One region of the Mesorhizobium sp. Pch-S genome, then DNA from elsewhere that is predicted to be linked to it. Evidence: riboswitches for the same ligand, from Rfam matches in the RefSeq annotation. Region 1 holds a riboswitch; the other holds the start of a gene.
What was found. A riboswitch is a leader RNA that binds a small molecule or an ion and turns the genes downstream of it on or off. The one in region 1 is predicted to bind S-adenosylmethionine.

Region 1 (3,348 bases):
TGGTACGCTTCGCCACGCCTGATTGCGGCGATGGTGGTGCGCGACGTCATGGTCCCGGCCATCTGGCTGCGCGGCTGGCTCGGTGGTGCCATCGACTGGCGCGGCAACACCATGAACATCACCACCAAGTCCGAAGAGGCCGAGGAGGTTCTGTCGGGCGCTTGATCTTTTCAGCGGTATCGCTGCCGGCCGGTTTGCGGCATGATCGTCGGGGAGGTTGGCTATGCTGTTGGAGGACCGCTATTGCCAGATCGCGCTCGGTTTTCCCGGAGCCGAGCAGAGCAGCCATTTCGACGTCACCGATTTCCGTGTCCGCGGCAAGATTTTTGCCACATTGCGGCCTAAGGACAATCGCGCCGTCATCAAGCTGGCACCGGACGAGCAGCGGCTGCTGCTCGAAACATCGGCCGGTCAGTTCGAACCGATCCCCGGCTCCTGGGGTCAGAAGGGCTGGACGCGGGTCTGGCTGGAAAAGGCGGACGAGGAAACCGTCCGCCATGCCATGACGATGAGCTGGCGCTCGGTCGCGCCGAAGGCGCTGCGCTAGCGGGGAACAGAGCGGACTGCGGTTCCTTTCGTCGCATCCCGCTCTGGACCGTCAAGCCTTGGCCAGCGCCTGCTCGATATCTTCCAGCAGATCGTCGGTGTCTTCGAGACCGAGCGACAGGCGCAGGGTGCCGTCGCCGATGCCGAGTTCGGCGCGGGCCTCGTCGGTCAGGTTCTTGTGCGTCGTCGTCGCTGGATGGGTGATCAGGCTCTTGGCATCGCCCAGATTGTTGGAGATCAGCACCACGTCGAGCGCATTCTCGAAGGCGAAGGCCGATTTCTTGCCGCCCTTCAGGTCGAAGCAGATCAGCGTCGAGCCGCCGGTCATTTGCTTCTTGATGATGTCGGCCTGCGGATGGTCGGCGCGGCCGGGATAGATCAGCCTTCCGACCTTCGGATGGCTGGCCAGGAAGTCGGCGATCCTGGCTGCGGCCTCGGTCTGCTGGCGCACGCGCAGCGGGAGCGTCTCCAGCCCCTTCAAAAGCACCCAGGCATTGAACGGCGACAGGCTCGGGCCGGTGTGGCGGAAATAGTCGTGCAGGTTTTCGTCGATCCACTTCTTGTCGGATAGCACGATGCCACCGAGGCAGCGGCCCTGGCCGTCAATGTGCTTGGTGGCCGAATAGACGACGATGTGCGCGCCGAGCTCCAGCGGTTTCTGCATCAACGGTGTGGCGAAGACATTGTCCACCACCAGCCTGGCGCCGATCGAATTGGCAAGCCTGGCGACAGCCGCGATGTCTACCACCTCCAGCGTCGGGTTGGTCGGGCTCTCCAGGAAGAACAGCCTGGTGTTGGGCCGGACCGCGGCTTCCCAGTTCTCGATCTCGGTGCCGTCGACCAGTGTCGCCTCGATACCGTATCTCGGCGCCAGCGTCTCGACCACCCAGCGACAGGAGCCGAACAGCGCGCGCGCGGCGACGATATGGTCGCCGGCCTTGAGGCCGCACAGCACGGCGGCCGTCACCGCTGCCATGCCCGACGCTGTGGCGCGGGCGTCTTCGGCGCCTTCCAGCGCGCACATGCGCTTTTCGAACATGTCGACGGTCGGGTTGGCATAACGTGAATAGATGAAGCCCGGCTCCTCGCCCTTGAAGCGGGCCTCGGCGCGCTCGGCACTGTCATAGTGATAGCCTTGCGTCAGGAACATCGCTTCCGACATCTCGCCGAAGCCCGATCGCAGCGTGCCTGCGTGGACGAGCTGGGTTGCGGGTTTCCAGTTGCGCTTTTTCTCGGTCATGGTTCCGTTCCGACACAAAAACTGGCCGCCATATGACTGACAGGCACAAAAAAACCGGCCGCGAAGTCGCAACCGGTCCATACGGCCTTTGTCGGGCCCTGCGGTCCTTTAGCGACTTGTTTAACGTGGCTGCAAGCCGACCGGCCAAATCACCACGGGATAAAGCACCCTTTAGACCCGGGGGCGGCTTGCGTCAATTGCCGGCTTCATTAAGAGCATGGAGGACTGGCTGACTTGAGCCACCTGTGGAGTTGTCATTGCGCAAGACAGGCATTCTTCCCGATCAGGTTATCGCGGCGCTGTTCCATGCGGGCAGCCTGAAGTCGCCGCGAGCGCTCGATGACGACCAGATCCAGCCGGCCAGCCTCGACCTTCGCCTTGGCGAGAAAGCCTATCGGGTGCGCGCCAGCTTCCTGCCTGGTCCCCACAGCACGGTGGAAGCCAAGCTCGACCGGCTCAAGCTGCACGAAATCAACCTCGCCGATGGCGCTGTGCTGGAGACGGGTTGCGTCTACATCGTGCCGCTGCTGGAGAGCCTGGAACTGCCGGATCACATTTCCGCCTCGACAAATCCGAAAAGCTCCACCGGCCGGCTCGACATCTTCACCCGTGTCATGACCGATCATGGCCAGGAGTTCGACAAGGTCGCTGCCGGTTATCGTGGCCAGCTCTACCTCGAAGTCAGCCCGCGAACCTTCCCGATCGTCGTCCGCACCGGTTCACGCCTGTCGCAGATCCGTTTCCGCACCGGCAATGCGCTGCTGTCGGAGGACGAACTGCATGCGCTGCACCGCGCCGAGACGCTGGTGGCAATCGATCCGCCCAACATCTCCAACGGCGGCATCGCGCTGTCCATCGACCTCGCCGGCGACAAGGACGGGCTGGTCGGCTATCGCGGCAAGCACCACACCGGGCTGGTCGATGTCGACAAGCGCGCCGCTCAGGACATCGTCGATTTCTGGGAGCCGCTCTATCGCAGTGGCGCCGGCGAGTTGGTGCTCGATCCGGACGAGTTCTACATCCTCGTCAGCCAGGAGGCGGTGCATGTGCCGCCGCTCTACGCTGCCGAGATGACGCCGTTCGATCCGCTGGTCGGCGAATTCCGCGTGCATTATGCCGGTTTCTTCGATCCCGGCTTTGGCCACTCCGCAGCCGGCGGCACTGGCAGCCGTGCGGTGCTGGAGGTGCGCAGCCATGAAGTGCCGTTCATCCTCGACCATGGCCAGATCGTCGGCCGGCTGGTCTTCGAGCATATGCTGAAGCGGCCGACCGCGCTCTACGGCACCGACCTCGGCTCCAACTACCAGGCGCAGGGTCTCAAGCTGTCGAAGCACTTCCGGGCAGCAAGATGAGCAGTAGGGGAATAGGTCGGCAACTGATTGCCCTATCCCATTTTTTGCAGCCGGCTGCCCAACCATCTCACGACGCAAGGCTTCTGCGCTGGCAGATTTGCCAAATGTGGCCTGCCGGGTCGAAAATCGCAGCCGCAAGCCATCCCTCGGCGGTCGGTTGCAACGCGTCGCGAACGATGGCTCCCGCTGCTATTGCTCTTGCCGTCACCA
Region 2 (3,348 bases), 1.9 Mb from region 1:
TGCCGCCCTGTCTCCCGCATGCGGCGTGCGCGACATCGGCACCCATGCACTTGACGATGCCGGCATCGCGTGGACGGAAGTATTCCTTGGCGGTGGCTCGTCGGTGGTTATGGCGGCTGTGTCAGCGGGGCTTGCCATGGCCGTATTCTCCGAGCGGCTCGCACCGGTCGGTACCGTCGAAGTCAGCCGCAGGTTCAACCTGCCGCCGCTGCCGTCCTCGGAAATCGTGCTGCATTCGACGCTGACCGACCAGCGTTCGCGTGACGCGCTGCGCACCATCGCCTGCGCCTTCCGCGAGCACCGCGCCGCAGCGGCATAGCCTAGAGCGCTTCCGATCTTGTCGGAAACGCGCAAATGCTCCAACGCTTTGTTCTTAAGCAATTCCGGCCGCAAAACCGCGCCTGACAGGCGCGGTCCGGGCCTTCGGTCAGCGCTTGCTGCCGATGTTTTCCAGGTCGTAGGCGGTGGTCTGATAGACGCTGTTGATCCAGTTGCCGAACAGCAGGTGGGCGTGCGAGCGCCAGCGGTTGAGCGGAGGGCGCCTGGGGTCGTCGTCCGGATAATATTCGTGCGGTACCGCGATCGACACGCCGGCATTGACGTCGCGATCGTATTCTTCCTTGAGCGACGTCGAGTCGTATTCGATGTGGTTGAACATATAGAGCCGGTTGCCGGCCTGCTCGGCAAGCAGGCTCGGGCCTGTCTCTTCCGAGTCCATCAGCAGTTCCAGCCCGGAACCTGCGGGAATGTCGGCGGTCCGCACTTCGGTCCAGCGCGACACCGGAATCGCGAAATCGTCCGAGAAGCCGGAGAGATAGGGGGAGGCGGGCGCGTTGTTGCGATGGCGGAAGACGCCGAACGCCTTTTCCTCCAGCGTGTGTTTGGGCACCTGGTGGAAATGCCAGGCGGCCGCCATAGCTCCCCAGCAGATGAAGAACGACGAATGGACGTTGGTTTTCGTCCAGTCGAGAATGCGCTGGAGTTCGTTCCAGTAGGTCACGTCCTCGAAAGGCAGCAACTCCACCGGCGCGCCGGTAATGATGAAGCCGTCGAACTTGCGATCCTTCACCTCGTCCCAGGTCTGGTAGAAGGTGATGAGGTGTTCCTCGGAGGTGTTCTTGGCCTTGTGGTTGCCAACGCGGACCAGGGTCAGTTCGACCTGCAGCGGCGTGGCGCCGATCAGCCGGGCGAACTGCGTCTCCGTCCTGATCTTGTTGGGCATCAGGTTGAGCAGGCCGATCTGGAGGGGGCGGATGTCCTGGCGCAGGGCGGTCTGCTCGTCCATGATGGACACGCCCTCCTTGACCAGAACTTCACGGGCGGGGAGCTGATCGGGGATCTTGATCGGCACGTTGCGAACTCCAAAAAACAAAACCGGCATTGCTGTCGCAAAGCCGGTTTACGGATCGCAAACGGCCCTTTAGCGACTTATTTAACGTGGCTGCAAGCCGACCGGCCAAATCACCACGGATCAATGCCCTGCTAATACGCCGACCAAGCGATGGCGTCAATCGATGGTCATTCGGCAGGCCAGCCTCGGTTTTCCTCGACAATCGCAGGTACGGGCGGTATTTCCGCCCTGGAGCATTTTTTGTAGCCAGGCGGAATCACGTGGCGTCACGAAAATGCGGCCAAAACAAAAACTTAGAGCGTTTTCGCGTTTCTGCGAAAAACGGAAACGCTCTGGCCTTCGGCCCGGAGGCGTCAATCACGGACTTTTGACATGACCAAGGCAACCGATCTGCTTCGTCCGCAACCCCGCGCCGGTATCATGGATATCGAGGCTTACGTGCCGGGCAAGGGTGCTGCGCATGGTGTCGCCAAGGTCCATAAACTCTCGGCCAACGAAAATCCGCTCGGACCGTCGCCGAAGGCTGTCGAAGCCGCGCAGGAGGCAGCTGCGGGATTGGAGCGCTATCCGGATGGCCAGGCGACCAGGCTGCGCCAGGCAATCGCCGATACGCATGGGCTCAACGTCGCCAACATCCAGTGTTTCAACGGCTCCGACGAAGCGCTTGGGCTGCTGGCGCGCATCTATCTCGGCATCGGCGACGAGGCGATCTACACCGAGCACGGGTTCCTGGCTTATCGCATCTTCATCCTGGCAGCCGGCGCAACGCCTGTGGTGGCCAGGGAAGCCAACGAGCATGTCGACGTCGATGCCATCCTTGCGGCCGTAACGCCGCGCACCAAGATGATTTTCCTGGCCAATCCGAACAACCCCACCGGCACCTACATTCCTTTCGAGGAGGTGCGACGCCTGCATGCCGGCCTGCCGAAGAACGTGCTTCTAGTGCTGGATGCTGCCTATGCCGAATTCGTGCGCCGCAATGACTACGAAGCGGGCGTCGAGCTGGTCGCAGGCAACGAGAATGTCGTCATGACGCGGACCTTCTCCAAGGTGCATGGGCTCGGCGGTGCGCGTATCGGCTGGTCCTATGCACCAGCGCATGTCGTCGATGCGCTCGAGCGTGTCCGCGATCCCTTCAACGTCAGTGCCACCGCGATCGCGGCAGGCGAAGCCGCTATCCGCGACCGCGGCCATGTCGAGCGCTCCGTGCAGCATGTCGAAACCTGGGTGTCGTGGCTGACCGAAGAACTGACCCGGCTCGACCTGCGGGTGACGCCCAGCGTCGGTAACTTCATCCTGATCCACTTTCCGGATGACAGGAAACATTCCGCACCTGCGGCGGACGCGTATCTGAGTGAGCGAGGCTATATCCTGCGGCGCGTTGCCGGCTACGGTTTTCCCAACGCGCTGCGGATGACGGTCGGAACCGAAGAAGCCAATCGCGGCGTGGTCGCCGCACTCACCGAATTCCTGAAAAGCTGAAAAAATGTCCGAACCCCTGTTTGAAAAGATTGCCCTCATCGGCATCGGCCTGATCGGTTCTTCGCTGGCGCGCGTGGTGCGCCGGGAAGGGCTTGCCCGCCATATCGCGATCTCCACCCGCCGTCCGGAGACGTTGAAACGTGCAGAGGAGCTGAAATTAGGCGACAGCTACACGACCGATGCAAAGGCGGCGGTGCGGGACGCCGATCTTGTCATCGTCTCGGTGCCGGTAGGCGCTTCCGGTGCCGTGGCCGAGGAGATCGCACCGGCACTGAAGAAGGGCGCCATCCTTACCGATGTCGGTTCCACCAAGCAGTCGGTGGTCGCACAGATGTTGCCTTTCGTGCCGGAGGGCGTGCATTTCATTCCCGGCCATCCGCTGGCCGGTACCGAGAACTCAGGCCCGGATGCCGGCTTTCCAGACCTGTTCGACAACCGCTGGTGCATCTTCACGCCGCTGCCGGATACCGATCCAGAAGCGCTGGAGGCATTGTCGGAATTCTGGCGCCGCTGCG

Region 2: it holds a riboswitch for S-adenosylmethionine, as region 1 does, so the genes downstream of both, metA (homoserine O-succinyltransferase) here and C1M53_RS22965 (O-succinylhomoserine sulfhydrylase) in region 1, are expected to answer to the same signal.

The regions. Positions count from the first base shown of each region.
Region 1 is NZ_CP029562.1:4,903,739-4,907,086, forward strand. It holds gene C1M53_RS22955 (glycosyltransferase) at 1-165, shown strand, start outside; gene C1M53_RS22960 (MmcQ/YjbR family DNA-binding protein) at 224-547, shown strand; gene C1M53_RS22965 (O-succinylhomoserine sulfhydrylase) at 599-1,786, opposite strand; SAM riboswitch at 1,875-1,952, opposite strand; gene C1M53_RS22970 (2'-deoxycytidine 5'-triphosphate deaminase) at 2,038-3,138, shown strand; gene C1M53_RS22975 (glyoxalase superfamily protein) at 3,206-3,348, opposite strand, start outside.
Region 2 is NZ_CP029562.1:3,038,037-3,041,384, forward strand. It holds gene C1M53_RS14170 (LysR family transcriptional regulator) at 1-319, shown strand, start outside; gene metA (homoserine O-succinyltransferase) at 428-1,351, opposite strand; SAM riboswitch at 1,401-1,478, opposite strand; gene hisC (histidinol-phosphate transaminase) at 1,724-2,833, shown strand; gene C1M53_RS14185 (prephenate/arogenate dehydrogenase family protein) at 2,838-3,348, shown strand, end outside.